DNA from 4 places in the Kitasatospora sp. NPDC059327 genome. Region 2 is predicted to be linked to each of the others. Evidence: riboswitches for the same ligand, from Rfam matches in the RefSeq annotation. Region 2 holds a riboswitch; each other region holds the start of a gene.
The links. A riboswitch is a leader RNA that binds a small molecule or an ion and turns the genes downstream of it on or off. The one in region 2 is predicted to bind S-adenosylmethionine.
Positions count from the first base shown of each region.

Region 1: it holds a riboswitch for S-adenosylmethionine, as region 2 does, so the genes downstream of both, ACFXHB_RS35800 (aminotransferase class V-fold PLP-dependent enzyme) here and ACFXHB_RS44070 (IclR family transcriptional regulator) in region 2, are expected to answer to the same signal.
Region 3: it holds a riboswitch for S-adenosylmethionine, as region 2 does, so the genes downstream of both, ACFXHB_RS00340 (ABC transporter substrate-binding protein) here and ACFXHB_RS44070 (IclR family transcriptional regulator) in region 2, are expected to answer to the same signal.
Region 4: it holds a riboswitch for S-adenosylmethionine, as region 2 does, so the genes downstream of both, thrC (threonine synthase) here and ACFXHB_RS44070 (IclR family transcriptional regulator) in region 2, are expected to answer to the same signal.

Region 1 is NZ_JBHYYB010000092.1:27,370-35,487, forward strand. It holds gene ACFXHB_RS35770 (cytochrome bc complex cytochrome b subunit) at 1-308, opposite strand, end outside; gene ACFXHB_RS35775 (Rieske 2Fe-2S domain-containing protein) at 305-1,363, opposite strand; gene ACFXHB_RS35780 (c-type cytochrome) at 1,372-2,181, opposite strand; gene ACFXHB_RS35785 (heme-copper oxidase subunit III) at 2,369-2,989, opposite strand; gene ACFXHB_RS35790 (hypothetical protein) at 3,396-3,821, shown strand; gene trpD (anthranilate phosphoribosyltransferase) at 3,946-5,022, shown strand; SAM riboswitch class IV at 5,189-5,306, shown strand; gene ACFXHB_RS35800 (aminotransferase class V-fold PLP-dependent enzyme) at 5,357-6,736, shown strand; gene ACFXHB_RS35805 (Lrp/AsnC ligand binding domain-containing protein) at 6,749-7,030, opposite strand; gene ACFXHB_RS35810 (rhomboid family intramembrane serine protease) at 7,072-7,854, opposite strand.
Region 2 is NZ_JBHYYB010000202.1:652-5,231, reverse strand. It holds gene ACFXHB_RS44085 (carbohydrate ABC transporter permease) at 1-583, shown strand, start outside; gene ACFXHB_RS44080 (MazG-like family protein) at 778-1,104, opposite strand; gene ACFXHB_RS44075 (TNT domain-containing protein) at 1,490-2,212, shown strand; SAM riboswitch class I at 2,379-2,520, shown strand; gene ACFXHB_RS44070 (IclR family transcriptional regulator) at 2,720-3,433, shown strand; gene ACFXHB_RS44065 (thioesterase family protein) at 3,473-4,282, opposite strand.
Region 3 is NZ_JBHYYB010000001.1:117,942-126,059, reverse strand. It holds gene ACFXHB_RS00355 (dipeptide ABC transporter ATP-binding protein) at 1-1,341, opposite strand, end outside; gene ACFXHB_RS00350 (ABC transporter permease) at 1,334-2,320, opposite strand; gene ACFXHB_RS00345 (ABC transporter permease) at 2,324-3,403, opposite strand; gene ACFXHB_RS00340 (ABC transporter substrate-binding protein) at 3,400-5,055, opposite strand; SAM riboswitch class IV at 5,328-5,437, opposite strand; gene ACFXHB_RS00335 (Lrp/AsnC family transcriptional regulator) at 5,728-6,729, opposite strand; gene ACFXHB_RS00330 (MFS transporter) at 6,950-8,118, shown strand, end outside.
Region 4 is NZ_JBHYYB010000030.1:76,235-84,352, forward strand. It holds gene ACFXHB_RS20090 (extracellular solute-binding protein) at 1-162, shown strand, start outside; gene ACFXHB_RS20095 (cupin domain-containing protein) at 206-550, opposite strand; gene ACFXHB_RS20100 (DUF3263 domain-containing protein) at 654-893, shown strand; gene otsB (trehalose-phosphatase) at 1,064-1,906, shown strand; gene ACFXHB_RS20110 (trehalose-6-phosphate synthase) at 1,938-3,407, opposite strand; gene ACFXHB_RS20115 (glucosyl-3-phosphoglycerate synthase) at 3,476-4,504, opposite strand; SAM riboswitch class I at 4,664-4,795, shown strand; gene thrC (threonine synthase) at 4,813-6,108, shown strand; gene ACFXHB_RS20125 (ubiquitin-like small modifier protein 1) at 6,148-6,426, shown strand; gene ACFXHB_RS20130 (cold-shock protein) at 7,029-7,232, shown strand; gene groL (chaperonin GroEL) at 7,708-8,118, shown strand, end outside.

The DNA.
Region 1 (8,118 bases), on a different contig from region 2:
ATCGGGATGCCCTTGAGCGGGATGTACGAGCCGTCGTAGATGACCTCGCCCATGCTGGGCTTGAAGAACAGCGTCAGGTAGACACCCGTGAGGATGATGATGACGAAGGTGTAGAGGCAGATCTCGCCCAGCATGAAGGACCAGTGGTCCGGGAAGATCTTCCGCAGGTTGGCCTTGGCGAGGGAGTAGATCCCCAGCCGGCCGTCCGTCCAGTCAGCGGCCTGCTCCCACTTGTTGGCGGGATTGGCACGGGTGCTGCCGGCGGGCTTGGCGGCACCGGAGGTGGTGGTGCTGCTCGCGCTACTCATCGAGCACGCTCCCAGTAACTCGGGCCGACGGGCTCGTCGAAGTCGCCGGTGGCGACCAGGAAGCCCTTCTCGTCAGTGGTGATCTTCAGCTGCGGCAGCGGGTGGCCGGCCGGGCCGAAGATCACGCGCGCGCCGTCGGCCAGGTCGAAGGTCGACTGGTGGCAGGGGCAGAGCGCGTGGTGGGTCTGCTGCTCGTACAGGCTGATCGGGCAGCCGACGTGGGTGCAGATCTTGGAGTAGGCGAGGATGCCCTCGAAGCCCTTCTCCCGGGACTCGTCGTCCTTGATGTCCTGCGGTGCGATGCGCACCAGCATCAGGGCGTCCTTGGCGATCTGCTGCTGGAAGTCCTCGTCGTGCGTGCTCAGACCCTCCGGCATGGCGAAGGTCAGCGAGCCGACGATGAGGTCCTCGGCCTTCATCGGCTGGTTGGTGTTCATGTTGATGAGCTGCAGCGGCTTGGCGTCGGTGGCCTCGCGCCAGCCGGTGTGCGCCAGCTTGTCCTCGGGCAGCGGGCCCAGGTCGCGCAGCAGCACCACGCCGGAGAGCGGCACCAGCGCCATCGAACCGATGAGGGTGTTGCGGATCATCTTGCGGCGGCCGAAGCCGGACTCGGCGGCGCCGGTCTTGAACTGCTCGATGACGTCCGCGCGGACCTCGTCGTCGGCCTCGATCGCGTGACGCTCGGCCGGGATCTCGTGGTCCGACATCAGCGTGCGGGCCCAGTGGACCGCGCCCGCGCCGATGCAGAACAGCGCGACACCGAGCGTCATCCCCAGCGCGAAGTTCAGCGCGCTGACGTGGCCCAGCGGCCAGATGAAGACGATCTTGTCCGGGTCGATGGCCACGTAGGAGGCGATGAAGCCCACGGTGGCGAGCATCGAGACCACGAACATCAGCGAGACCTGGCGCTCGGCCCGCTGGGCGGCCCGCTCGTCGATGTCGGTGCGACGCGGTGCGTGGGCCGGCAGACCCGGGTCGGCGAACGGATCGCCGTGGGCGGCCACCTCGTGGTGTCCGGCGGAGCCGTGCGACTCCGGGAGCTTGTCTTCTGACATGTCGTGGCTCATGACTTCTTGGCCTTGGTGGTGTGGGCGGCGACCCAGATCGCGACCGCGATGAGCGTGCCGAGACCGAAGATCCAGCCGAACAGACCCTCGGTCACCGGACCGAGGCTGCCGAGCGTGAGACCGCCGGGGTTGGGCTCATCGTTGGTGGTGTGGCGGACGAAGGCCACGATCTGCTTCTTCTGCTCCTCGGGCATGGTGGTGTCCGGGAACGACGGCATGTTCTGCGGGCCGGTCTGCATGGCCTCGTAGATGTGCTTGGCGTCCACACCCTCCAGCGACGGGGCGTACTTGCCCTTGGTCAGGGCACCGCCCTGGCCGGCGAAGTTGTGGCACTGGGCGCAGTTGGTGCGGAACAGCTCGCCACCCTTGGACAGGTCCTCGGGGTTGGTCGAGGTGTACTGCTCCTCGGTCGGGATGACCGGGCCGGGGCCGAGCGAAGCCACGAAGGCGGCGAGCTGGTCGATCTCCGCCTGCGAGTAGATGTTCTTCTTGGCCGGCACCTGGGCGCCGGGCTGCTGGGCCGGCATGCGGCCGGTGCCGACCTGGAAGTCGACCGCGGCGGAGCCGACGCCGACCAGGCTCGGACCGTCGCTGCTGCCCTGGCCGTTCAGGCCGTGGCAGGAGGAGCAGCCCACGGCGAAGAGCTTCTTGCCCTCATCGATCGCGAGCGACTGCGCGGCGACGTCGGCCTGCGCCTTGTCGGCGGGCGCGAACGCGGCGTACAGCCCCCCGGTTGCCGCCAGGGCGAGAAGTAGGACGACCAGCGCCGCCAATGGGTGGCGCCGTCGTGCGGAGAGCTTTTTCACGGAATAACCCCGGTGTCAGGATCTGGTCGACTGGTGGGTGCACCCGGCGGCCGGTCTGGCCGGCACGAGGCTGCCTGTCTAGGGCTGCGCGCGCGGTCGGTCGGTTGGGAGCGTAGGCACCGGCAAATCGGGCCGTCGCCGGTGAGGGCGGGACCCGGGGCCGGTGGCCAGCGACCTGATCAGCTGGTTACTTGATCAGGTAGATGGTCGCGAACAGGCCGATCCACACGACGTCGACGAAGTGCCAGTAGTACGACACCACGATCGCGGCGGTGGCCTGCTCGTGCGTGAAGCGCTTGGCTGCGTACGTCCGTCCGAGGACCAGCAGGAAGGCGATCAGACCACCCGTCACGTGCATACCGTGGAAGCCGGTGGTCAGGTAGAACACCGTGCCGTACGGGTCGGAGGACAGCGAGAGGCCGTCCTTCTTGACCAGCTCGGTGTACTCGAAGATCTGGCCGCCGATGAAGATCGCGCCCATCACGAAGGTGATGACGAACCACGAGCGGAGCTTCTTCACGTCCCCGCGCTCGGCAGCGAACACGCCGAGCTGGCAGGTCAGGGAGGAGAGCACCAGGATCGTGGTGTTGACCGAGGAGAAGGGCACGTTGAGGGCGTGTGCCTTCTCGCTCCAGAACTCGGCTCCCTTGACGGAGCGGAGCGTGAAGTACATCGCGAAGAGGGCCGCGAAGAACATCAACTCGGAACTGAGCCAGACGATCGTTCCGACGCTGACCATGTTCGGCCGGTTGACCGATCCGTGCGCGTGCCCGGTTTCTACTGCTGTTGCTGTCGCCACGACGGACATTATGTCGGTCCCTTATTCCGTCTTCACGCCGGGGGGTGTCCCTCGGAGTGTCCGGTGCGTGCGGTATGCCCCGGTGGGGCCCGGGGGGACGCCCCGATGGCGGCTGAGCAGCGGCGTGTCCCTTTTCTGACGGTTCCTCGAAGGTGTCTTCGACCCTGTTGCCCAGCGTGTCGCTCCACTCCTTCGGGGGTCGCCGGGAGTAAGGGATCGGCCGTTCCGTCGGCCGTACGGGTGGACCGCGTCAGCGGGGGTGACGGCCTGTCCTCCGGGCGGGTGAGTCCCGGGCGGGCCGTGGGCGCGGCGGCTTGAGACGGATCGCGCGGGAGTGGCTCGGCGGGCGGTGATCGGGAGTAGCATCCGGGATGAGGCGAACGTGGTCCGGATCACACGTGAGGGAGCAGGGCCCATGGCGGACACCACCGGCGAGACGCTGACCGTTCTCGTCTACAGCCACGACCGCAACACCCGTGAGCAGGTGCTGACGGCCCTCGGCCGGCGGCCCGCCGAGGATGTTCCGGAGCTGACCTACCTGGAGTGCGCGACGACCCCCGCGGTGCTGAAGGCGCTGGAGAAGGGTGGCGTGGACCTCTGTGTCCTGGACGGCGAGGCGGTGCCGGCCGGCGGCCTGGGGCTCGCCCGGCAGCTGAAGGACGAGATCTACGGCTGCCCGCCGGTGCTGGTGCTGATCGGTCGGCCGCAGGACTCCTGGCTGGCCGCCTGGAGCCGGGCGGACGCGGCCATCTCCCGCCCGGTGGATCCGGTGGCGCTGGCCGAGGCGGCCGCCACCCTGCTCCGGGCCCGGCTGGCGAAGCGGGCGCCGGCCGCCCGCTAGGGCGGCGCGTCTCAGTACGAGAGAAGTGAAGGCCGCGGCGGGGCGATGGCGTCCCGCCGCTCGATAGGCTGGCTCCATCCTTACGGAGATCCCCTCGGGGAACCGACGAGAGCTGGAGTCAGCCATGGTGAACGTGAACCCTGCGAACGGCGGCAAGGACCCCGTGCAGGTGGTCCGCACCTGGCCGGACATCCTCTCGGCGCTGCTGCGGGGCGAGGACCTGGACCGGGCGGACACCGCCTGGGCGATGGACCGGATCATGAGCGGCGAGGCCTCCGCCGTGCAGATGGCCGGCTTCATGGTGGCCCTGCGGGCCAAGGGCGAGACGGTCGACGAGATCGTCGGCCTGGTGGACTCGATGTACGCGCACGCCGAACCGCTCTCCATCCCCGGCCCGGCGGTGGACATCGTGGGCACCGGCGGCGACCGGGCGAAGACCGTCAACATCTCCACCATGTCGGCGATCGTCGCGGCGGCGGCCGGCGCCAAGGTGGTCAAGCACGGCAACCGGGCCGCCTCCTCGGCGAGCGGCTCCTCGGACGTGTTGGAGAAGCTCGGCGTCAGGCTCGACCTCTCCGCCCGGCGGGTCGCCGAGGTGGCCGAGGAGGTGGGGCTGACCTTCTGCTTCGCGGCCAAGTTCCACCCCGCGATGCGGCACACCGCCCCCGCCCGCAGTGGCCTCGGGGTGCCGACCGCGTTCAACACCCTCGGTCCGCTGACCAATCCGGCCAAGGTGACCGCGCACGCGATCGGCTGCTTCGACACCAGGCTGGCGGCCCTGATCGCCGGGGTGCTGGCCCGGCGCGGATCCACCGCGCTGGTCTTCCGCGGCGACGACGGCCTGGACGAGCTGACCGTCACCACCACCTCGCGGATCTGGATCGTGCGCGACGGCGAGGTCACCGAGACCTCCTTCGACCCGCGGGACGTCGGCGTCGAGCTGGTCGGCATCGAGGCGCTGCGCGGCGGGGACCCGGCCTTCAACGCGGACGTCGCCCGCCGGCTGCTGGCCGGGGAGCGCGGGCCGGTGCGGGACGCCGTCCTGATGAACACGGCGACGGCGCTGGTCGCGCTGGACCTCACCGACGCGCCGCTCACCGAGCAGCTGGCGGCCGGGATGGAGCGGGCCGCGGCGGCCATCGACTCGGGCGCCGCGCAGGATCTCCTGCGGCGTTGGGCGGAGGCCACCGCCAAGGCGTGAGACGGCGGCCGGGGCCCGCGGGGACGCCCCCGCGGGCCCTTCGCGTGCCCGCGTGCCTGTCCGGGGCACCGGTGACCTGCGGACGAGTGGGCGGGCCGATGGGCGGCCGTCCGAATGGTGGACATCTGTTTGACCAGTCGGCGGACCCGACCTAGAGTCTTCGCCAGGTCATGAGTGACAGTGCAAAGCCCCAGCTGGCTGTCCGGCAACCCTCCGTCCGTGGCGGGGTGCCCTGGGTGAGGACCGGGTCTCGCGGCAATCCGTCCGCGCGACAAGCGCGGACGCCGGCTGACACGCACTCCGGGGTCCTTACCCGTCGAAGGAGTGCACTCCCATGTCCGTCGCCACCGAAATCTGCGCCCCGCTCCCCGTCCTCGGCCACGACGTCGAGGTCCCGCTGGTCAACGGTGACAAGGTCACCTACGCCGCGCTCGACTACGCCGCCAGCTCCCCGGCCCTGCAGCGGGTCTGGGACGACGTCGCGGCCTACGCCCCCTACTACGGCAGCGTGCACCGGGGCGCCGGCTACCTCTCCCAGCTCTCCACCGACCTCTTCGAGCAGAGCCGCCGCACCGTCGCGGACTTCCTCGACCTGCGCGAGGGCGACCAGGTGGTCTTCACCCGGGCCACCACCGACTCGCTCAACCTGCTGGCCGGCGCGGTGCCGGCCGGTACCCGGGTCTTCGCCTTCGAGACCGAGCACCACGCCTCGCTGCTGCCCTGGCGCCACGCCGGCCTGAGCGTCACCTACCTGCGCGCCCCGCGCTCCCGGGCCGAGGCGGTCGCCGCCCTGGACGCCGCGCTGGCCGAGGCCCCCGAGGGCCCCAAGCTGTTCTGCGTCACCGGCGCCTCCAACGTCACCGGCGAGCTGTGGCCGGTCGCCGAACTGACCGAGACCGCCCACCGGCACGGGGCCCGCGTGGTGCTGGACGCCGCGCAGCTCGCCCCGCACCACCGGGTCTCGGTGCGCGAGCTGGGCGTGGACTGGATCGCGTTCTCGGGGCACAAGATCTACGCGCCGTTCGGCGCGGGCGTGCTGGCCGGCCGGTCCGACTGGCTGGACGAGGCCGAGCCGTACCTGGCGGGCGGCGGCGCCACCCGCACGGTGGCCCGGGAGGCCGACGGCTCGGTGGCCGTGCAGTGGCACACCGGCCCGGCCCGGCACGAGGCCGGTTCGCCGAACGTGATCGGCGCCTACTCCATCGCCTCGGCCTGCCGGGCGCTGACCGAGGCCGGCTTCGACGCGCTGGAGGCCCGCGAGCAGCAGCTGATCGCCCGGCTGAAGGCCGGTCTGGCGGAGGTCCCGCAGGTGCGGGTGCTGAACCTGTTCGGCGCGGACTCGGCCCGGGTGGGCGTGCTCTCCTTCGTCGTCCAGGGCTGGAACAGCTCGCACTTCTCGGCCGCGCTCTCCGCCGAGTACGGCATCGGGGTGCGCGACGGCCTGTTCTGCGCCCACCCGCTGGTGCGCACCCTGCTCGGCGACGAGGACGTGGCGCCGTCCGAGTGCGGCGCGCCCGAGTCGTCGCTGCCGGGGGAGCGCAGCCTGAACGCGATCCGGGTCAGCTTCGGCGCGGGCACCCCGGACGAGCACATCGACCGGTTCCTGACCGCCGTCCGCGAGCTGGTCACGGACGGCGCGGCCTGGAACTACCGCAACGAGGGCGGCCGCTGCGTCGCCACCGTGCAGGTCGACAGGGGCCGCCGCGCGAGCTGAGCGGGGGAGGGGCTACTCGCCCAGGCCGAGCGCGAAGGCGGTCTCCAGGTCGTGCTGGGAGTAGGTGCGGAAGGCGATCTGGGTCTCGGTGTGGGCCACGCCCGGGACCTTGTTCAGCCGGCCGGGGATCACCTCGGCCAGGTCGTCGTGCCGGCGCACCCGCACCATCGCGACCAGGTCGTAGCCGCCGGTCACCGAGTAGACCTCGCTGACGCCCTCGATGGCCGCGATCGCCTCGGCGATCTCCGGGATGCGGTCGACGCTGGTCTTGATCAGGACGATGGCGGTGATCACTGTTCGGGCTCCTTTGTGAGGTGTCGCCAGGGTATCGGGCGTCAGCCGGGCCGTCGCGAGGGGCGGGTGGCCAGCGTGCAGGCGTACAGGAACCCGGCCGAGAAGCCGATCACATGGACCAGGTAGGCGACGCCGGGCCCCGCCGCGTGCACCGACCACCACTGGAGCGCGAACCAGAGGCCGAGCACCAGCCAGGCCGGGAAGCGCAGCGGCAGGAAGAGCAGCAGCGGGACGAGCGTGGTCACCCGGGCGCGCGGATGGAGCCGCAGATAGGCGCCGAGCACGGCGGCGATCGCCCCCGAGGCGCCGATCAGCACCCGGGTGGAGTCCGGCGAGTGGGCCTCGGCCAGCGCGAAGCCGTACGTCGCCACCGAGCCGGCCGCCAGGTAGAAGAGGGCGAACCGGGCCCGGCCCAGGCGTTCCTCGACCGTGGGGCCGAAGACCTGGAGGAAGAGCAGGTTGCCCAGCAGGTGCAGCCAGCCGGCGTGCAGGAAGAGCCCGCTGAGGACCGACAGGGCCGGATGCTTGCCCGGGGTCGGGGCGGCCGGGCAGCCCGGCACCGGATCGGGGGCCTCGGCCAGCTGCCCGGCGCTGAGCGGGCGCCCGGCCAGCAGCTCGGCCGGGACGGCGCCCCAGCGCTGCTCGTAGCGCTGCTCCGCGCAGACCCGGTCCTGCCCCCGGCCGTAGAGCGGGTTGAGCCCGGCCGCCGGGCCGAGCAGGAACACCAGGACGTTGAGCGCGATCAGCGCGTAGCTGACGGCCGGAACGGGCGCGGCCGGGCGGCCGCCCCGCGCACCGGTGTGGTCGAGGACCGGGATCGCCATGCGACCAAGCATCCCTCCGTCCGGTGCCTGCCACACCGCGCTGTACGGCAGGTGGACCACCCCCGCGATCGCCGTGACCGGTGGCCGGGGTGGTTGCCCCAGGCAATAGGCTTGGGGCGGGCATTCCCGTCTCCCGCCGCCGATGCCGGGGCTCCGGGGGGAGCGCCTGAGCCCACCCAGGGACCACCCGAGAGACATCTCGCGTGCCTAACTAGTCAAGCCGTCGCGGCCAGAGCCGCTGAGGGACCGGAGGTGAACGCATGT
Region 2 (4,580 bases):
CGCCGGCAACCTCGTCCTCGACACCCTCGCCGCCTACGGCCTCGCCCGCATCCGCTTCCGCGGCCGCCAAGCCGTCCTCACCCTCATCCTCGCCACCCTGATGATCCCCACCCAGGTCATCCTCGTCCCGCTCTACCTCGTGATGCGCGACCTCGACTGGATCGACACCTACTGGGCCCTCATCGTGCCCTTCCTCGCCAGCCCCACCGGCATCTTCCTGCTCCGCCAACACTTCGTCACCCTGCCCGTCCAACTCGACGAAGCCGCCGCCATCGACGGCGCCGGACGACTGCGCACCCTCGTCAGCATCCTGCTCCCCAACTCCTGGGCCGCCCTGGGCACCGTCGCGGTACTCAAGTTCATGTGGACCTGGGGCGAATTCGCCTGGCCCTCCCTCGTCACCAACAACGAGCTGCTGCGCACCCTCCCCGTCGGACTCGCCCAGTTCCAGAACCAGTTCGCCCCACGCTGGGACCTCCTCATGGCCGGCTCCGTCCTCGCCGCCATCCCCGTCGTCCTCGCCTTCCTCCTCCTCCAGAAGACCTTCGTCAACGGCCTCACCGGCGGCGCGGTCAAGGAATAGGGGCTACGACTCCCGGTCCACACGTGGTCGGACGGCGAACCACGGGCCCGGGGCGGGGTGGGCGAAACAGGGCCGCGGCCCGGGCCGCGGGGCTGGCGCCCAACCCCCCCCCGGGGGGCGCCCCCCCCCCCGCGGCCGTTCCGGCTGTCGGGAGCGGGGGCCGCGCCGGGGGCGCGGGGTGTCCGGGCGGGCGCTCAGGCCGGGCCGGCGCCCCCCGTGCCGCCGGCGGCGACCGAGCGGAGGTGGTCGTCGAAGAACCGCCGGGGGTCGCCACCCATCCGGACGAGCATCACCAGGGCGGACAGGGCCACGTCGCAGGTCTCCTTACGGACGTCGTCCCAGTCGTGCGAGTAACCCTTGCGGGGGTTGGCGCCGAGGGCCCCGATGACGGCCTCGGCCACCTCGCCGGCCTCCTCCTGGAGCTTGAGGGCCTGCACCGTCCAGCGCTGCTCGTCGCTCCGGTCGAAGTGTGAATCAAGCCTCGCGGCAAGGGAGTTGACAATCATCCAGGTCTCTTCCATGGGGCAGGATCCTGCCCCTGTTCGAGTGGGTCGATCAAGCCGGGCGGTTCCCGGCGAGCCCGGGGCATTTCGATTTCCCGCCGGGCGGCCGGTGGAGCGCGCCCGGTGGTCGGCCGCCGGGCGGTCGGGCGGTCGCCGATTGCTTCCGCCGTACCCCGGTCCGGTGTGGCAGCCCGGCCCGGTGGGTCGCCACCCCTACAGTCCGTATACGAATGAGGACTTCGGGGAGCCGGCGTGACGGAACGAGGTCGCGGATCCGACGTCGGGCAACTGTTCGCCGGCCCGCGATCCCCCACCTCCGGTCACGACGCCTCGCGCGTCCCGACGTCCCGTCACGAGACCGATTCACCTCGCCCCCTCGACGCCCCAAGGAACGGAGCGCCGCATGCGCCTTCGCCCGATGTTCACCCTCTCCCTCGCCTGTGCTCTGCCGCTGACCGGCATCGCCGTCGCGGGAGGCGCCGTCGCCCGGCCGGCGCCGACCGCACGCGCCGGCTCCGCCGAGTGCCCGGACGCTCCGGCGGACCCCCACCCGGAGCGGTACTACTGCGGGCAGCGCCGCCTCGGCCCCGCCGCCCTGCCGAACACGGATCCGGTCGCCGAGATGCTGAGGGGCTACCAGCGCTTCGGCGGGCTCAGCGCCGTGAACTTCGTGAAGCTGTACGCCGACCCGACCCCGGACAAGGTCTGGGTGTACCCGCCCGACCGCGGCTTCCAGCAGATCAACGGCGTGGTCGACAAGACCCTGTGGACCGTGCCGGCCGGCACCAAGCTCGACCGGTTCGGCGCGCTCCACGGCGGCTACTTCGCCGACCCCGGCACACCGTTCGCCCAGCGTTCGGTGACGCCGGACGCGCTCAACGACGACGCGAGCGAGGACGGCAGGAGCTACCACTGCCTGGTCGTGCGGAAGTCGTTCGACGTCTGGCGGGGGCACACCGCGGCCTTCTACGGGATGCCCGGTGGCGGGGTGCAGGAGTGGCTCGACAAGGACCTCAAGCCCAAGGAACTCGGTGAGAAGGAGTACAAGATCAACGTCCTGGTTGACGAGAAGTACCTCGACATCGTCGCCGACGACGAGTGCGCGGTGACGCCCACCGGGGCCTGACGGTCGAGCCCGGCGACGGCGCGGACGGCAGCACGTGTGCCGTCCGCGCCGAACGCGCGCCCGCGCGCCGAGCGGGGGCCCGCCGGGCGGTCCGCGGTGCCCGCGCCGCGGCCGGGGGTGGGGGCGGTGTGGAGGAACGCGGGGGGGATCTTGTAGGGTTCCACGCGAATCATCCAGAGGGGTGGAGGGACCGGCCCTACGAAGCCCCGGCAACTCCCCGGTCGACCCGGCGTCCGAAGTACGCCGCACCCGACCGGGAGCAGTGCCAACTCCGGCCTGTCGCCACTGTGGCGCGGGAAAGATGAGGAGACACGGTGCTCTCAGTGCTGTCCTTCGCCCGGGCGCTTCCCACCCCGGCCCTTTCGCGTACCCGTCTCGTGCCCGGCGCAGGCAATCCGCCGACCCCTTCGGCCCGCCCTCGCTGACCACCCCCCCGGCTCCCCGCGGGGAGCCTCCGTGAGCGGATCCCACCCGCCGCTCACGGGATTCGAGACGGAGTACCCATTCATGGAAAACACCAGCGGCGTCGGTGTGCTCGACAAGGTCACCTCGATCCTGGGCACCCTGGAGGCCGGCCCCGCCACCCTGGCCGGACTCGTCGCGTCCACCGGCCTGGCCCGGCCCACCGCCCACCGGCTCGCCGTCGCACTGGAACAACACCGCCTGGTCGCCCGGGACCTGCAGGGCCGGTTCGTCCTGGGCCCCCGGCTCGGCGAGCTGTCGGCGGCCGCCGGGGAGGACCGCCTGCTGGGCGCCGCCGGCCCGATCCTCGCCCAGCTGCGCGACCTCACCGGTGAGAGCGCCCAGCTGTACCGCCGACAGGGCGACATCCGGATCTGCGTGGCCGCCGCCGAGCGGCTCTCCGGTCTGCGCGACACCGTGCCGGTGGGGATCACCCTTCCGATGAAGGTCGGCTCCGCCGCCCAGATCCTGCTCGCCTGGGAGGAGCCCGAGCGGCTCCACCGCGGGCTGCAGGGCGCCCGGTTCACCGCCACCGCGCTCAGCGGTGTGCGGCGCCGGGGCTGGGCGCAGTCCATCGGCGAACGCGAGGTCGGGGTCGCTTCGGTCTCCGCGCCGGTGCGCGGGCCGTCCGACCGGGTGGTGGCCGCGGTCTCCGTCTCCGGCCCGATCGAACGGCTCACCCGGCACCCCGGTGCCCTGCTGTCCCGGGCCGTCACCGAGGCGGCCCACCGTCTCACCGAGGCGCTGTGCCAGTCCTGACCGGCCGGTTCCCCCGGCCGCGCGGCCCGCTGTCCGGCGCTACGAGCCGGGCAGCGGCAGCGGCCGGACGGTCAGGATCTGCTCGGCGTGGCCCACCGGGCCGTCGAGGTCGTGCAGGACGGAGCTGGTGCGGCCGTGGCCGGCCGGTCCGAAGCTGACGGTGGTGTCCAGGCCGGTCCACGGCCCACGGGGCTGGCGGTGGAAGTGGACGGTCAGATCGAGGTTGGGGAACATCCAGGCGGTGGGCGGCTGCTGGACGGCTGTGCCGTTGGCGGCGTCCACCAGGGCGAGGTAGCGGGCGAGCGGGGTGCTGGGCTCGCCGGCGACCAGGGACAGCCGGCTGGAGATCCAGGCGAGGGAGCGGCCCGGCCGGGCCGCGGCCCGGCGGACCTCGACGGAGGAGACGAAGCCGCCGTCCCACTGCGCGCTCATGTCCCAGGGCGCGACGGCCTCGGGAGGGGGGACCCGCTCATGGGGGCTGTCGGCGACCGAGCCGGTGTCACCCACCGCGAGCAGCCAGGCCCGGGCCCGGACCACGGCGCGGTCACCGATGAGGACGACGGCCTCGATCAGTTCGATGGTGCGGCCCGGCCGCACGCTCTCCACCTTGATCTCGCACTCGTCGAGGGCGATCGGCCCGAGGATGTCGTAGCTGATCCGCGCCAGGGCCAGTCCGTCGTCCGGCCGCGCGGCGCGGAACCGGTCGATCGCGTGGGCGACCAGGCCCGCCAGCGGGCTGAAGTGCTGTTCCGCGCTGTTCCAGGCACCGCCGGCGTGGGCCGTGGGCTTGTAGCGGTGCTCGTCCGTCCGCTGGTAGTAGCTGTCGGGCGAGCCGGTGCCGGTGCTCACGGGGCGGTTCTCCTCGGGTGGACGACAACGCGCGGGACGCGGCGGGCGGTCCGGTGGGTGCCCGCGCCGAGGAAGATCGTAGGGGGTCGAACAGTCGGGGAACCGAAAGGGTGAGGGACACCACACCGACCCGCGGCCACCGGGCCGGGTGACCGGTCGTGAGGAATCGCCGTCCCTGCCGACCCCGCGGACGGGGTGGCGGCCCCGGGCGGCTGCACCCCGGGCCCGGGCCCGGGCGGGTCACTCGATGGGGGCCCACAGCGGGCGGCGCCGGCCGGGGCGACGGAGGCTGGCGTGG
Region 3 (8,118 bases), on a different contig from region 2:
CGGGTGGCGGTCGGCGTAGTCGCGCGGCAGCCGGACCGACTCCAGGAGCGACTCCACCTCCGCCCGGATCGCCCGCCCACCGAGCTCACGCCGGTGGACCGTCAGCGGCTCGCCGACGCACTCGCCGATCGTCAGCAGCGGATTGAAGCTGGTCGCCGGGTCCTGGAAGACGAAGCCGATCTGCCCGGCCCGGCTGCCCGCCGTGGAGCGCCGCGCCCGCCGCAGCCGGCCCCGGGCCGCCAGCGGCTCGCCGAGCACGTCCAGCTCTCCCGCGCTGACGCCGACCAGGCCCGCGACCGCCCGGCCGATCGTCGTCTTGCCGGAGCCGCTCTCCCCCACCAGGCCGAGCACCTCACCGGGGCCGATCTCGAAATCGACCCCGTCGACGGCCCGGAAGGCCCGGCCGCCCAGCCGCGCGGGATGCTCGACGGTCAGACCGGCGGCCCTCACCACGGGCACCGCCGCTCCGGCGGCTCCGGCGGTGGCTTCGATGGTGCCTGCCGCGGCCGGGCTGCGGACGGGCGCCACCGCCGCCGTGTCGAACGCGGGTACGGCGGCGAGCAGTTCACGGGTGTAGGGGTGGGTCGGCGCGGCGAACAGGGCGCGGACGGGCGCCTGCTCGACGATCCGCCCCTCCCGCATCACCGCCACCCGGTCGGCGAGGTCCGCGACCACGCCCATGTTGTGGGTGATCAGCAGGACGGCCGTGCCGAAGTCGGTCCGGCAGCGGTGGAGCAGTTCGAGGATCTCGGCCTGCACCGTGACGTCCAGCGCCGTCGTCGGCTCGTCGGCCACGATCAGCCGGGTGCCGAGCGCCAGGGCCATCGCGATGACGGCGCGCTGCTTCTGCCCGCCGGACAGCTGGTGCGGGTAGTGGTCCACCCGGAGGGCCGGCTCCGGTATGCCGACCTGCCCCAGCATGTCGATCGCCCGGGCGCGCCGCCGCGCCCGTGAGCCGCCCCCGTGGGCCCGCAGCCCCTCGGCGAGCTGCCAGCCGATGGTGAACACCGGGTTCAGCGCGGTGGACGGCTCCTGGAAGACCATCGCGGCGCGCGAGCCGCGCAGGGCGCGCAACCGGGCCGGGGAGGCCGTCAGCACGTCCTCGGCGGGCTCGGCCCCGCCGTCCCCCAGCAGCACCCGTCCGCCGGTGGACGCCGTGGCGGGCAGCAGGCCGAGGACCGCCTTCGCGGTCACCGTCTTGCCGCTGCCGCTCTCGCCGACCAGGGCGAGCACCTCACCGGGCGCCACCGACAGGGTGACCCCGCGTACGGCGGGCGCCCGCCCGCCGTCGGCGCCGGCGAACGCGATGCGCAGGTCCTCGATCCGCAGCAGGTCAGTCATCGCCGGGGCCTCCCTCCGGTACGGGCTTGGTGAGGGGCCGTCCCTCGCCGGGCCGGCGGCGCAGCCTCGGGTCGGCCAGATCGGTCAGGCTCTCGCCGAGCAGGGTCGTCCCGAGCACGGTGAGGACCATCGCGAGACCGGGCGCGAGCGCCGTCCACCAGATCCCCGACGTGACGTCCGCGACCGACCGGTTGAGGTCGTAGCCCCATTCGGCGGCCGAGTTGGGCTCGATCCCGAAGCCGAGGAAGCCCAGGCCCGCCAGGGTGAGGATGGCCTCGGAGGCGTTGATGGTGAGGAGCAGCGGCAGGGTGCGCACCGAGTTCCGCAGGACGTGCCGGAACATGATCCGCCACGTGCCGGTGCCGATCACCCGGGCCGCCTCGACGAAGGGCTCGGCCTTCACCCGGGCCACTTCGGCCCGCACCACCCGGAAGTACTGCGGGACGAAGGCCACGGCGACCGAACAGGCCGCCGCGCCCAGGCCGCCGGCCAGGCTCGACCGGCCGCCGCTGATCACGATCGACATGATGATCGCCAGCAGCAGCGAGGGGAAGGCGTACATCGCGTCGGCGAGCCCCACCAGCAACCGGTCCAGCCGGCCGCCGAGGTAGCCGGAGAGGAGGCCGAGCAGGACGCCGGCGACCACCGAGAGCAGCAGGGTGACGGCGATGATCCCCAGCGCCGTCCGGGTGCCCCAGAGCGTTCGGGACAGCACGTCGTACCCGGCGACGGTGGTGCCGAAGGGGTGGGCCGCGCTCGGGTGCTGCTGCGAACCGAACAGCTCGTCACCGCTGCGCAGTTGGGCGTGGCCGTACGGCGCGAGCAGCGGGGCGAGGAGGGCCGCGAGCAGGAAGAGGCCGGTCAGCGCCACCCCGGTCAGCAGCATGGCGCGTTGCAGCCCGACACTGCCGCGGACCCCGGCGGGCAGCGGGAGCCGCCGGCGCGGTGCGACGCCCCGACGGGCGAGCAGGTCGTTCACCACTCAGTACCTCACTCGGGGATCGATCAGCGCCGCGACGACGTCGACCAGGAAGTTGGTCAGGGCGACGACCACGGCGAAGACCGCCACGATCCCCTGCACCGCCGCGAAGTCACGGACCGTCAGATAGTGGGCGAGCTCGAAGCCGAGACCCTTCCATTCGAAGGTGGTCTCGGTGAGCACCGCCCCGCCGAGCAGCCCCGCGATCTGCAGACCGAGGACGGTGACGACGGGGACCAGGGCCGGTCGGGTAGCGTGCCTGGTCACCAGCCGCAGTGGACCGACCCCGCGGGAGCGGGCCGCCTCCACGTAGTCGGCGGACAGCGTCCCGATCAGGTTCGTCCGGACCAGCCGCAACAGCACCCCGGCGACCAGCAGGCCGAGCGCCAGGCCGGGCAGCACCGCGTGCCGCAGCACGTCGGCGACCGCCGACAGGTCGCCGCTGCGGAGCGCGTCGACCAGGTACAGCCCGGTGCTGCCGGTCCGGTCCTGCAGTTCCAGCTGGACATCGATGCTCGCCCGACCCGAGGCCGGGAACCAGTCCAACCAGATCGCGAAGACCAGTTTCAGCAGCAGCCCGAAGAAGAAGACCGGGGTGGCGTAGGTGAGGATCGCGAACAGCCGCAGCGCGACGTCGGGCGCGCGGTCGCGATAGGAGGCGGCCACCATGCCCAGGGGCAGGCCGACCGCCAGCGCCACCAGCAAGGCGAAGGCGGACAGCTCGACGGTCGCGGCGCCGTAGGTCCGCAGCACCTGCGACACCGCCTGGTTGTCGGTGGCCGTGGTGCCGAAGTCCCCGGTGAACACGGCCCGCAGGTAGTCGAGGTACTGGGTGAGCAGCGGCCGGTCGTAGCCCGCCCGGTGCAGGCGCTCCTGCAGTTGGTCCGGGGTCAGCCGGTCGCCGAAGGCGGTGGTGATCGGGTCGCCGGTGGCGCGCATCAGGAAGAAGACGACGCTGACCAGGACGAGCACGGTCGGGACGATGAGGAGGAAGCGGACGACCAGGTAGCGGGCGAGGCCGTACCCGGCGGCGCCGCCGGCCGAGCCGACGGCGCCGGAGGTGTCCTGCGGGAGAGCGGTCACTTCTTCGAGAGCTCCGCCCAGCGGAACTGGTACGCGCTGGTGAGCTTCTCCGGCACACCCTCGATCCCGGCCCGGGTGACGATCGCGGTGGAGCCCTGGAGCAGCGGCAGCAGCGGCAGCGCGGCCGCGGTCGCGTCCTGCACCTGCTGGATCAGCGCGGTGCGCTTGGCCGCGTCGGTCTCGGTCTCCTCCTGCTTGATCAGCGCCCGCACGGCGGGGTCGGCGTAGCCGTTGTTCACCCAGTTGTTCTCGGCGTAGAAGGAGGAGAGGTAGTTGTCGGCGTCGAGGTAGTCCGCGTACCAGCCGAGCTGGTACAGCGGGTACTGGTCGGCGACGCGCTCCTTGCCGTACTGGGCCCAGGCGGTGGACTGCAGCTCCACCTTGAACAGGCCGGTGGCCTCCAGCTGGGTCTTGATCAACGCGTACTCGTCCGCCGAGGAGGAGCCGTAGTGGTCCGGGTTGTACTGCAGGTTCAGGGTGACCGGGGTACTGACCCCCGCTGCCGAGAGCCGCTGCGCCGCCGCGGCCTTGTCCGGCCCGCCCTTCTTGTCGCCGTAGAGCGACGAGAGGGAGGGGGTGGCGCCGGTGATGCCGTCGGGGACGGAGCTGTAGAGCGGCTGGAAGGTGTTCTTGTAGACCTGCGAGGCGAGCTGGGAGCGGTCGATCGAGTCGGCGACTGCCTGACGGACCGCCAGGGCCTTGGCCGGATCGGCCTGTTGGGTGGCCGATCCGAAGGGCTGGGTCTTGAGGTTGAAGACGATGAAGCGGATGCCGTTGCCGGATCCGGTGTGCACCGCCAGGCCCTGCTTGCCGGCCAGGTCCTGGAGGTCGGTGATCGGCAGGGTGCGGTAGACCACGTCGATGGTGCCCTGCTGGACGTCGAGCTTGAGGTTTCCGGCGTCCGTGTAGTACTTGAGCTGCACGTTCTTGGTCTTCGGGGTGCCGAGGTGCCCCTGGTAGACGGTGTTCGCGGTGAAGGAGACCAGCGCGTTCTTCTGGTAGCTGCGGATCGCGTAGGGACCGCTCCAGGGCTTGCCCGCGACCACGGCCGCGTCGTCGAGGATCTTGTCGGCGGGGAACACCTCCTCGTCCACGACGTAGCCGGCCGCGGTGGAGAGGACCTGCGGGAAGAGCGTGTCATTGGCCGACTTGAGGGTGAAGACCACCGTGTTCCGGTCCGGCGCCGCCACCGAGAGGAGGTTGTAGAGCAGCGAGGAGGGGCCGTTCTTGTCCGCGATCGCCAGCTGCCGGTCGAAGCTGAACTTGACGTCGGAGGAGGTCAGTTCGTGTCCGTTGGCGAACGTCAGACCGGGCTTCAGGGTGACCGTCCAGGTGGTGGGGCCGGTCAGCGCGATCGCGGAGGCGAGGTCCGGCGACACGTCGGAGGAGCCGTTCCTGGCGCTGAGCAGGGTCGCGTAGACCTCGCTCTCGATCGTCCCCGACCCCGCGTCCCAGGAGCCGGCCGGGTCGAGGCCGGTCACCTGGTCGGTGGTGCCGATGGTGACGGCCTTCGCCGCCGCGCCGCCGGCGCCGTCGGCGGACCGGGCGCTGGTGCAGGCCGTCAGGGCCACCACCGCCGCCGTACCGAGCGCGATGACGGCGAGACTGCGTCCGGTCGAGCCGGATCCGGTGGTGCTGCTGAAAGATGACATGGGAATTCCCTGCTTCCGCACGCGTGTTGGACGCGAGTGCGCCGGCCCCGGGGCCGTTCGCCGGCCTGGGGGCGTGCCCGTGCCCGTGCCCGGGCTCGGGTCGGGGGGCGCGCATCGCGAAGAGGTCGATCACTGGACCGGACCGGCCGTACGGCCGTCCGGTGGTCAGCGACGACAGAGCGCGCTGGAGACCAGCAACAGGTCGATGTGGCGGCGGCTGAACAGCCCTGCCATGTCGGCCTCCTGGTCCTGGCCCCGGACCGTGGCCGGAGCGATCGCGCTTGTGGAACGGGACGTCCACCGAGCCTTCACCTGGAGCACCCCACCGCGTCAGGGGGTTGCCGTCCGGCCAGCCAGGGCTTGAACACCGGAACTCGTGGCGCGCTGGAACCGTAGATCAACAAAAGTGCCCGCGTCAATGCCTGTTGAGGTCGGATCAGAGGAGGGGCGGTCGTGGCCCGCCTCGCCGCGGCGGTCGGTGCGGCCGGGTCCGCGCTGCTCAGCGCGGTGTGCGGCCGCCGCGGCGCGCCGCACGGTGGCCGCCGCGGGTGTCCCGACAGTCACACGTGTCACAGCGGTCGTGGGTGTCACGGCGGTCGTGCCGGTCATGGCGGCCGTACGCGTCCCATCGGTCCTCCCCCGCACGGCCGTTCCGCGACCGTCGGCCGCGGGTCACCGCTCCGGGCCCGCCGCCCAGCCGACGCGTTTGTAGCTGCGCATGACCAGGGCGGTGTCCACCAGCGCGCCGCCGGCGGCCTGGAAGGCACGGGCGGAGAAGGCGTTCAGCTCCTCCAGGGTGCGGTGGCTCGCGTAACCGAGGATGTTGCGGTTGCCGGAGGTGAGGGCGAGGTGGCGGACGGCCGGCTCGCGACCGAGCGCCCGCAGGGCCTCCGCGCGCTCGCGCGGCGCGACGGCGAGCTGGAAGCGTGACTCGACGGGGAACCCGAGGAGCTCGGGTTCCACCTGGAGCCGCAGGTGCAGCACGTGGGAGGACATCAGGCGGGCGAGCCGGCGGCGGGCGGTGGTCTCCCCGACCCGCAGTTCGCGGGCCAGCCGGGTCATCGACATCCGGGCGTCGCCCTGCAACAGGGCCACCAGCTGCTCGTCCAGCTCGTCCACGGGCACCGGCTCCGGCAGCGGGCGGCCCTCCATGACCGCACGGCGCAGCGGGGTGGGCTCGTCGTCGAAGGGCGCCCAGTCGTTGGCGGTGAGCAGGAGCTGGAGCACGACCTGGGAGTGGACGCCGACGACGCCGTCCATTCTGGCGAGCGACCCGTCGATCACCTCCAGCAGGCGCTGCTGGTCGGCGACGACCACCTCGGCGAACACCTCGGGGGCGCCGGTGGCGACCTCGACGGAGTGGGTGTCGGGCCGGCGGGCCAGCGCGAGCGCGGTCTCGTGGAGCCGGCCGGGGGCGCACCGCACGGCCAGTTCGGCGATCAGACCCTCGCCGAGGAACTCGGTGATCAGGGCGGCGGTGAACCGGACCCGGCCGGTGGCGGTCATCCGGTCCAGGCGACGGGCGACGGTCCGTTCGTGGACGCCGAGGGCGGTGGCCACGTCGGCGAGGGGCGCCCGGGGCCGGCGGCGCAGCAGCCGCAGGATGGCGTGATCGGTGGGGTCGAGGACGGTCGGGTCCGCCGTCGGGCGCGGGCTCGGGGTGGTGCCGGTCACGGTGGCTCCGTGGAGGGTCGGGGACGGGGCGCCGGACCGCGATCCCGGCGGGCCCCGGTCTGCCGGGATCCGCCGCGGAAGGCGCCCTGGATGCCGTATCCGCCCGAGTCTAACGGCAGATCTTGCCGCGTTTTCGATCCACGGGCGACATTGACAGCCTGTTTCCGCCGCCCCCACGGCGGGCTGCCCGGCCGTTCATCGAGAACAGGAACACCCCCACATGAGTGAGACCACCTCCGCGGCCGACCTGGCCGGCAGGCCTTCGAGACCGGTCACGGCCGCCGCGGTGCTGACCGCGGTCGCCGTCGTCGAGCTGACCAGCGGCATCACCCAGGGCTTCCTCTCGCCGCTCCTCAAGGCGCTGACCTCGGTGCTCCACGTCAGCGCCGCCCAGCTCAACTGGCTCAGCATCGCCAATCTGATGGCGAGCGTGGCCTTCACCCCGGTGCTCTCCCGGCTGGGCGACCTGCACGGTCACCGCCGGGTGCTGCGCTGGAACCTGGCGATCGTGCTGGCCGGTTCGCTGCTCGTCGGGATGAGCCGGTCCTTCGGGACGCTGCTGGTCGGGCAGGTGCTCCAAGGGGCGTTCGCCGGGTTCTTCCCGCTGCTGATGGGCATCCTGCGCGGACGCGGCACGGCGGCGGAGAGCCGCCGCGGGGTCAGCCTGATGGTCACCGCGCTGGTCGGCGGGCTGACCGTGGGCCTGCTCTCCAGCGGCCTGATCGCCCGGTACGTGGCGAGCCCGACCACGGCGCTCTGGCTGCCCGCGGTCGCGGTCGGCCTGGCCATGGTGGTGACCTGGCCGCTGCTGCCGGAGAGCGGTGAGCGACCGGGCGGCAGTGTCGACTGGCTCGGCGGGGTCCTGCTGAGCGCCGGGCTGGTGGCGGTCATGCTGGGCCTGGGCCAGGGCGGCCTGCCCGGCTGGGAGTGGACCTCGGTCCGGACCCTGGCCTGCCTGGTCGGCGGTGCGGCCCTGACCGCCGTCTGGGTGGTGGTGGAGCGCCGCAGCGCCGAGCCGATGATCGACGTGCGGATGTTCGCCCGACGCGGTGTGGCGGTGGTCTCCCTCGTCACCCTGGCCTTCACCTTCTGCATGATCGGCCTCCAGGTGGCCAACGCCGTGTTCCTCGGGACCAGCCCGGCGGAGGCCGGGTACGGCATGGGGTTGGACCCACTGGGCATCGCCGCGGCCTCGGCCCCCGGCATGCTGGCGCTCGCGGCCGGCGCGATGGCCGCGCCGGCCGTCGCCCGGGCGGTCACGGACCGCGGCACGCTGGTGCTCGGCTCCGTGCTGATGGCCGTCGGATACGGGGCGATGGCCTTCCGGCACGACTCGCTGCCCGTCTTCCTGCTGTGGGGAGTGGTCTCCGGGGTGGGCACCGGCTTCCT
Region 4 (8,118 bases), on a different contig from region 2:
CTGACCAACGCGAGCTTCTACCCGTTCGGGGACCCGGCCTGGGCGGACGTCAGCAACCGGATCAAGACGGGGATCGGCGGGGCCGTGACGGGCGACGCCAAGCAGGTGCTGGAGGGGCTCCAGGAGGCCGCGGTCAAGGAGGCGGCCCGGGTCCGCAAGTGACGGATCCCGGGCCGGCGGGCGGGTGCGGCGCTCGAAGGGCGGTTCAGAGGGTGATCGCGTAGGCCTTGCGGAGGGTCTCGTGGACCGTCCAGGTGGTGCGGTCCCCGGCCCGCAGCACGGCGCAGTCGCCCGGACCGACCTCCAGCGTCGGGCCGCCGTCGATCTCGACGGTGGCCCGGCCGCTGAGCACCACGAACATCTCGTCGGCCTCGACGTCGGTGACCACCCCGGGGGTGATCTGCCAGATCCCGCGCAGCTGGCGGCCGTCGGCCGACTCGGAGAGCACCCGGCCGGAGACCTCGGGGGTGCCGGAGACGATCTGGGCCGGGTCGAGCGGATCGGGTTCGAGGTCGGCGGTCGGGATGTGCACGGCGAAGCTGGGCGTCATGGGGCGACGCTAACCCGGGCGCGGGAGCGGCGGGGGGCGCAAGGTGTGTCGGGTCCCCGGGGGAGAATGACACTCCGTAGTGGTGGACGGAGGTGGCGCGCGGATGGACGCGGGTGCGGACGGGCTCGACGAGCGGGACGTGGCGGTGCTGGAGCTGGAGGGCCGGCAGTGGCGGACGGCCGGGGCCAAGGAGCGGGCGATCCGGGAGGAGCTGGGGCTCTCCGGCACGCGGTACTACCAACTGCTGAACGCCCTGCTGGACCGGCCGGAGGCGCTGGCGCACGCGCCGGTGCTGGTGAACCGGCTGCGGCGGGTCCGCGAGGCGCGGCGGGCGGCCCGGTAGTCCACGGGGCGGGCGCCCCGCGCGGGCCCGTTCGGCGCGGGCGCTCGGTCGGGTCCGGGCGGTCGTTCGGGCGTGGGCAGTCGGTCGGGTGCCGGCGCTCGGTCAGGTCCGGGCGGTCGTTCGGGCGCGCGTGGGAGGGTCGGGCCCGGGAGGCTGGGTAGGGTCCGGACATGGCTCTTGAGGAGATGGCGAAGCCGGGGACCGAGGCCGGGCGGACGGGGCTGGAGGCGATCCTCCGGGCGCCCCGGGAGGCGGTGGTGGCGCTCGACTTCGACGGCACGCTGGCACCGATCGTGGCGGATCCGAGCGAGGCGCGGGCGCATCCGGGGGTGGCCGCCGCGCTGGCCGGACTGGCCCCCGGGGTCGGGGCGATCGTGGTGGTGACCGGTCGGCCGGCGGCCCTGGCGGTGGAGTACGGGGGTCTCGGCGCCGTCGCGGGCCTGGTGGTGCTCGGGCACTACGGGGCCGAGCGCTGGGAGAACTGCGAGCTGACGGCCCCGTCGGCGCACCCCGGAGTGGCGGCGGCGCGGGCCGCGCTGGACGGCGCGCTGGCGCGGGCGGGGGCGCCGGCGGGCACGTGGGTGGAGGACAAGGGTCGCTCGCTGGCCGTCCACACCCGGCGGACGGCGGCACCGGAGGAGGCGTTCGAACTGTTGCGCGCGCCGGTGGCGGCGCTCGCCGCCGAGCACGGCCTGGTGGTGGAGCCGGGACGGCTGGTGCTGGAGCTGCGCCCCCCCGGGGTGGACAAGGGGGCCGCGCTGACCGGCTTCCTGCGCGAGCGGGCCGCCCGCGCGGTGCTGTACGCGGGGGACGATCTCGGCGACGTGGCGGCCTTCGCGGCGGTGGAGAAGCTGCGGGGGGAGGGCCTGGCCGGGCTGCTGGTGTGCAGCGGGACGGTGGACGGCGACGCGCCGGTGCGCGAACTGGCCGACCGGGCCGACCTGGTGGTCGCCGGTCCGGCCGGGGTGGTAGAGCTGCTGGAGGCGCTCGGAGCGGCGCTCGGCGACCGGTGACCGGTGACGCCCACCGGCCGGCGCGGCGGCGTCAGCCCAGGGCCGCCAGCTGATCGAGGAACCACTGCTGCGGCGGCAGCGCCGTCGCGGCGGCGGCGAGGCGCTTGGTGCGGTCGGCGCGCTCGTCGGCGGGCATGGTGAGCGCGGTGTGCAGGGCCTCGGCGGTGGCGATGACGTCGTAGGGGTTCACCGTCAGGGCGTCCTCGGCCAGCTCGGCGTGGGCGCCGGCCTCGCGGGAGAGCACCAGGGCGCAGCCCTGGTCGGAGACCACCGGGACCTCCTTGGCGACCAGGTTCATGCCGTCCCGGATCGGGTTGACCAGGGCGACGTCGGCCAGCCGGTAGGCCGCGAGCGAGCGCGGGAAGTCGTCGTCGACGTGCAGGATCAGCGGCTGCCAGTCGGCGGTGGCGAACTCCGCGTTGATCTCGGCGGCGAGGCGCTCGACCTCGGCGGTGTAGGCGCGGTACTCGGCGAGGTCGGTGCGGGAGGGGTAGGCGAAGGCGATGTGGACGACGCGGTCCCGCCAATCGGGGCGGGTGCGGAGCAGGTGCCGGTAGGCCTGGAAGCCGCGGACGATGTTCTTGCTCAGCTCGGTGCGGTCGACCCGCACGACGGTGCGGCGACCGCCGACGGCCTCGCGCAGGGTGGCCAGGCGCTCGCCGACGTCCGGCCGGTGGGACCGCTCGCGCAGGAAGTCGGCGTCGGCCCCCAGGGCGTGGACGCCGAGCCGGGTGGTGCGGCCCGCGACGGTGACGGTGAGGGCCTCGCGGTCGACGGTGGCACCGAGGACCGCCGCGCAGCAGTCGGCGAAGGCGAGGGCCCAGCGGCGGGTGAGGAAGCCGGCCCGGTCGGCGCCCAGGATGCCGGTGAGCACGCTCGCGGCCACGTCGTCCGGCAGCAGCCGGAAGTACTCGGGCGGGGCCCACGGGGTGTGCGAGAAGTGGCCGATGCGCAGGTCGGGGCGGGCGGTCCGGAGCAGGGCCGGGGCCAGCGAGAGGTGGTAGTCCTGGATCAGTACCGCGGCCCCGGGCGCGGCCTCGGCGGCGAGGGCCTCGGCGAAGGCGGTGTTGTAGGCGGTGTAGGCCTGCCACTCGGTGCGGAACTCCGCGCCGAAGGAGGGTGCCGTCGGGGTGGCGTAGAGCAGGTGGTGGACGAACCAGAGGGTCGAGTTGGCGACGCCGTTGTAGGCGCGGGCGAAGGTGTCCGGGTCGATGTCGAGCATCCGGACGGCCTGTCCGCCGACCTCGTGGCCGGCGCGGTCGAGGCGGCCGTCCGGAGCCTCCCGGGCGGCGCGGCGGTCGGCCTCGCCCAGGGCCGCGCAGACCCAGACGGCGTGCGGGTCGTCGATCGCGGAGAGCCCCGAGACCAGCCCGCCGCCGCCCCGGCGCAGGGTCAGGGTGCCGTCGTCCCCGGTGCTGAACGACACCGGTCCCCGGTTGGAGGCCACCAGTACGGCGGCGGAACCGGTCGCACTCGAACGTTCGGTCGTGAGATCGCCCATGGTTGGTACGTTGCCGTGGGTCCGGCTCGGCAAACCCCCGCCGGTGGTTTCCGGCCGTGTCCTGCGGCCTAGCCGAGGTGCCGGTTCGCGTACTCGGGGACGGTGTGCATCGGGGGCCGTTCCACCGCGGTGACCGGGTGGGTGTGCGCGGTGAAGGCGCGGGTCCGCGGGTCGCGGGTGAACTGGGTCAGCAGCGGGTGGACCAGGTCGGCGGAGGCCTTCAGCCGGTGGGTGCGGTCGAGGCGTTCCAGGGCGGTGCGGTAGATGGTGGCGGCCATCCGGCCGAGTGCCTGGCCGTCCTGGTGGCGGTGGTGGCGTACGCCCACGTCCACCTGGGCGAGGGCGTCCAGGCCGGCGAACTCCAGGGCGTCCACCAGGAGGCCGAGTTCGACGCCGTAGCCGGTGGGGAACGGCAGCCGTTCGAGCAGCGAGCGGCGGGCCGCGTACTCGCCGCCGAGCGGCTGCACGAAACCGGCGAGTTCCGGCCAGTGCAGATTGAGCAGGGGGCGGGCGACCAGCTCGGTGACCCGCCCGCCGCCGGACGGGACGACGGCGGCGTCCGGGCCGTTCGACGCCACTTCGAGCGGACGGTCGTACATGGCCTTGACCAGCTGGATGTCCGGCTCGGTGAGCAGCGGGCCGATGATGCCGGAGACGAACGCGGGGTCGAAGGACCGGAGGTCGGCGTCGACGAAGCAGACGATCTCGCCGCTGGTGACCAGCAGCGAGCGCCAGAGCACCTCGCCCTTGCCGGGGGCGGCGGGCAGCCGGGGCAGGATGTCGTCGCGGTGGACCACCCGGGCGCCCGCCTCGGCGGCCGCGGCGGCCGTGCCGTCGACGGATCCGGAGTCGACGACGACGAGCTCGTCGACCAGCGGCAGGCGTTCCATCAGTTCCCGGCGCACGGTGCGGACGATGTCGCCGACGGTGGCCTCCTCGTCCAGGGCGGGCAGCACCACGCTGACGGTGCCGGCCGGGCCCGCCGCCTGCTTGGCCTCCAGCAGGGCGCGCACCGGGCGGTCGGCCGCGCTCCACGAGCGGCGACGCAGCCAGGACGCCGCCTTCGGGAGGAGTGCGGGAGTCGGTTCGGCGGGCACGGAGCTCTCCTCGGCGGATCGGGGCGGATCGGGGTGGGACGGGGCATCTCGCGTGGCGGACGGTCCCGTTCAGGGTTGACGCCTTCGGATACAGTCTTCGTACAGCGATCGGACCTTCGCACGCCGGGGTCACCGCTGAGCAGGACCACAACTTCACAGAGCTCATCCAGAGGGACTGAGGGAACGGCCCGTTGACGTCCCGGCAACCTTCTCGCACGGCAGGCTTCGGCCCCGGCGGGACAGGTGCCAATTCCGTCCTGTGGCGCGCCCGCGTCACGGGGAAGATGAGGAGAGAGGCCTCCGCCATCATGGCTACCACTGCGACATCCCCGTCCGGCTCCGCGACCGCGACCGTCGACCTCGGCCCCGCCGTCGCGCTGTCCTGTCGGGAGTGCGGCACCCGGTTCCCGCTCGGTCCCAGCTTCGCCTGTGTGGAGTGCTTCGGGCCGCTGGAGATCGCCTACGACTTCGGCAGCGAGGGCGCGGAGGAGCTCCGCAAGCGGATCGAGGCCGGTCCGGCGTCGATCTGGCGCTACGCGCCGCTGCTGCCCGTCCCGGCCGATGTCGCCGGCAAGCCGAACCTCAACCCGGGGTGGACCCCGCTGGTGAAGGCGGACAACCTGGGCCGCGAGCTCGGTTTCACCGCCCAGCTGCACATCAAGGACGACTCGGGCAACCCGACGCACTCGTTCAAGGACCGCGTGGTCGCCTGCGCGATCGAGGCGGCACGGGCGTTCCACTTCACCACCCTCTCCTGCTCCTCGACCGGCAACCTGGCCGGTGCGGTGGGCGCGGCGGCGGCCCGGGCCGGCTTCAAGTCCTGCGTGTTCATCCCGCACGACCTGGAGCAGGGCAAGGTCGTCATGGCCGGTGTCTACGGCGGCGAGCTGGTCGGCATCGAGGGCAACTACGACGACGTGAACCGCTTCTGCTCGGAGCTGATCGGGGACCCGGCCGGTGAGGGCTGGGGCTTCGTCAACGTCAACCTGCGCCCGTACTACGGCGAGGGCTCCAAGACGCTGGCGTACGAGATCTGTGAGCAGCTCGGCTGGCGGCTGCCGGAGCAGATCGTCATCCCGATCGCCTCGGGCTCGCAGCTGACGAAGATCGACAAGGGTCTGCAGGAGCTGATCAAGCTGGGCCTGGTCGAGGACCGCCCGTACCGGATCTTCGGCGCCCAGGCGGCGGGCTGCTCGCCGGTCTCGGCGGCCTTCAAGGCCGGCCAGGACGTGATCCGCCCGGTCAAGCCGGACACCATCGCCAAGTCGCTGGCGATCGGCAACCCGGCCGACGGCCCGTACGTGCTGGACATCGCCCGCCGCACCGGTGGGGCCGTCGAGGACGTCACCGACGTCGAGGTGGTGGCCGCGATCAAGCTGCTGGCCCGGACCGAGGGCATCTTCGCCGAGACCGCGGGCGGGGTGACCGTCGGCGTGCTGAAGAAGCTGGTCGAGACCGGGCAGCTGGATCCGGCCAAGGAGACCGTCGCGATCAACACCGGGGACGGCCTGAAGACGCTGGACGCCGTCTCCGACTCCGGGATGACCGCCGTCATCCGCCCGACGCTGGCCTCGTTCCGCGACGCCGGCCTCGCCTCCGCCTGACCCGCCCGCAGCCCCGTCGTACCGCCCGAGGAGACCCCCATGAGCGCCACCGTCCGCATCCCGACCATCCTGCGCACCTACACCGGCGGCGCCGCCGAGGTGGCCGCCGAGGGCGCCACCCTGGGCGACGTCATCGCCGACCTGGAGAAGAACCACGCCGGGATCGCCGCCCGGATCCTGGACGACGCTGGCAAGCTGCGCCGCTTCGTGAACGTCTACGTCAATGACGACGACGTCCGGTTCGCGGAGGGTCTGGCGACCGAGATCAAGGACGGCGCGAGCGTCTCGATCATTCCCGCGGTGGCCGGCGGCTGCTGATCCGTCCCTTTCCGGCCGGGTCGTTCACCGGCCGGGCCGTTTCGACCAGGCCGTTCGCGCGTACGGAATTCCGTTCTTCGTACGCGCGGGCGGCCTGTCGTCGCATTCCGGCGGGAATATTTCGGGGTCCGGGGGAGTAGAGTGTCGCTTGTCCGGGAAGAGGGCCGCCCCTCCCCCCTCGCTCCGGTACTCGAATCGTCCGCGCCCGTACCGCCGGTGTCTGTCCGGCCGCTGAGACCGGCGCCGGGGCCGTGACCGTGAAACATGTCAGGCCGATGTCAGAATTCTCGAAGGCATTTGAGTAATTCGTCCGCTATGTCCGGCGTGAAATGCCGATTTCCTCCCGCTTTGGCCCGCCCTGTCCCTCGGGAGGCCGCCTGAATTCCCGGTGGTTGGCCCTGTTGCAGAGGGCGTCGATCCGGATACATTCAGCCGCGGTCGACGCAATCACCCGCTCACCGGATGCCTTCCGGTGGTCTCCGCGGAGGATTGCGGCGGGCACGGCTGCGCCCAGGGGGGGTTCCCCGGGCCGGCCTCCACCAGACCCGGGTCCGCGACCTGCGGGCGCGTGAAGGGCCAGCACAGCACTAGGGGAGTTCGGAATGGCTCAGGGCACCGTCAAGTGGTTCAACGCGGAGAAGGGCTACGGCTTCATCGCGGTCGACGGTGGTGCGGACGTCTTCGTCCACTACAGCGCGATCCAGATGGACGGCTACCGCACCCTTGAGGAGGGCCAGCGGGTCGAGTTCGAGATCTCTCAGGGGCAGAAGGGCCCGCAGGCGGACATGGTCCGCGCGGCGGTCTGACCTTTCCGACCCCAGGAGTTCGGCTCGGCCCTATCGGCTGGTGCGCCTCTTGCTTCACGACGGGCCCGTACGACACATGTCGTCGGGCCCGTCGGCATGTCCGGCGCGGGGTCCGGGGGCGGGCCCCGTCGCGGACCCGTCGGCAGGTCCGGCGCGGGGTCCCGGGCGGCCCCCGGGGCGGCTCCGTCGACATGGCCGGCACGGGGTCGCCGAGGGGGCTCCGGGAGGTCGGAGACGGCCGCGCGGGGGCGGCCGGCGGGGGTGGGCGCGGCTCGCGGTTTGGGCGATTGGGCTTGCACTCGCCTACCCGGAGTGCTAATCATTGGCGTTAGCACTCACAGTGTGAGAGTGACAGCGGACCGGGTCGGTGAGGCCCCCGGGAGCGGTAGGGGAAAGGACCCCCGCACACCAGGGCCGTCCGTCGCGGGCACCCCTTGGTCCGAGCAGTCGACCGTGTCCCGGAGGACCACTTCTGATGGCCAAGATCATCGCCTTTGATGAGGAAGCTCGCCGCGGCCTTGAGCGTGGCATGAACCAGCTCGCCGACGCGGTGAAGGTCACGCTCGGCCCCAAGGGCCGCAACGTCGTGCTGGAGAAGAAGTGGGGCGCCCCCACGATCACCAACGACGGTGTCTCCATCGCCAAGGAGATCGAGCTCGAGGACCCCTACGAGAAGATCGGCGCGGAGCTCGTCAAGGAGGTCGCCAAGAAGACCGACGACGTCGCGGGTGACGGCACCACCACCGCCACCGTGCTGGCCCAGGCGCTCGTTCGCGAGGGTCTGCGCAACGTCGCCGCCGGCGCCAACCCGATGGCCCTGAAGCGCGGTATCGAGAAGGCCGTCAAGGCCGTCTCCGACCAGCTGCTGGCCCAGGCCAAGGACGTG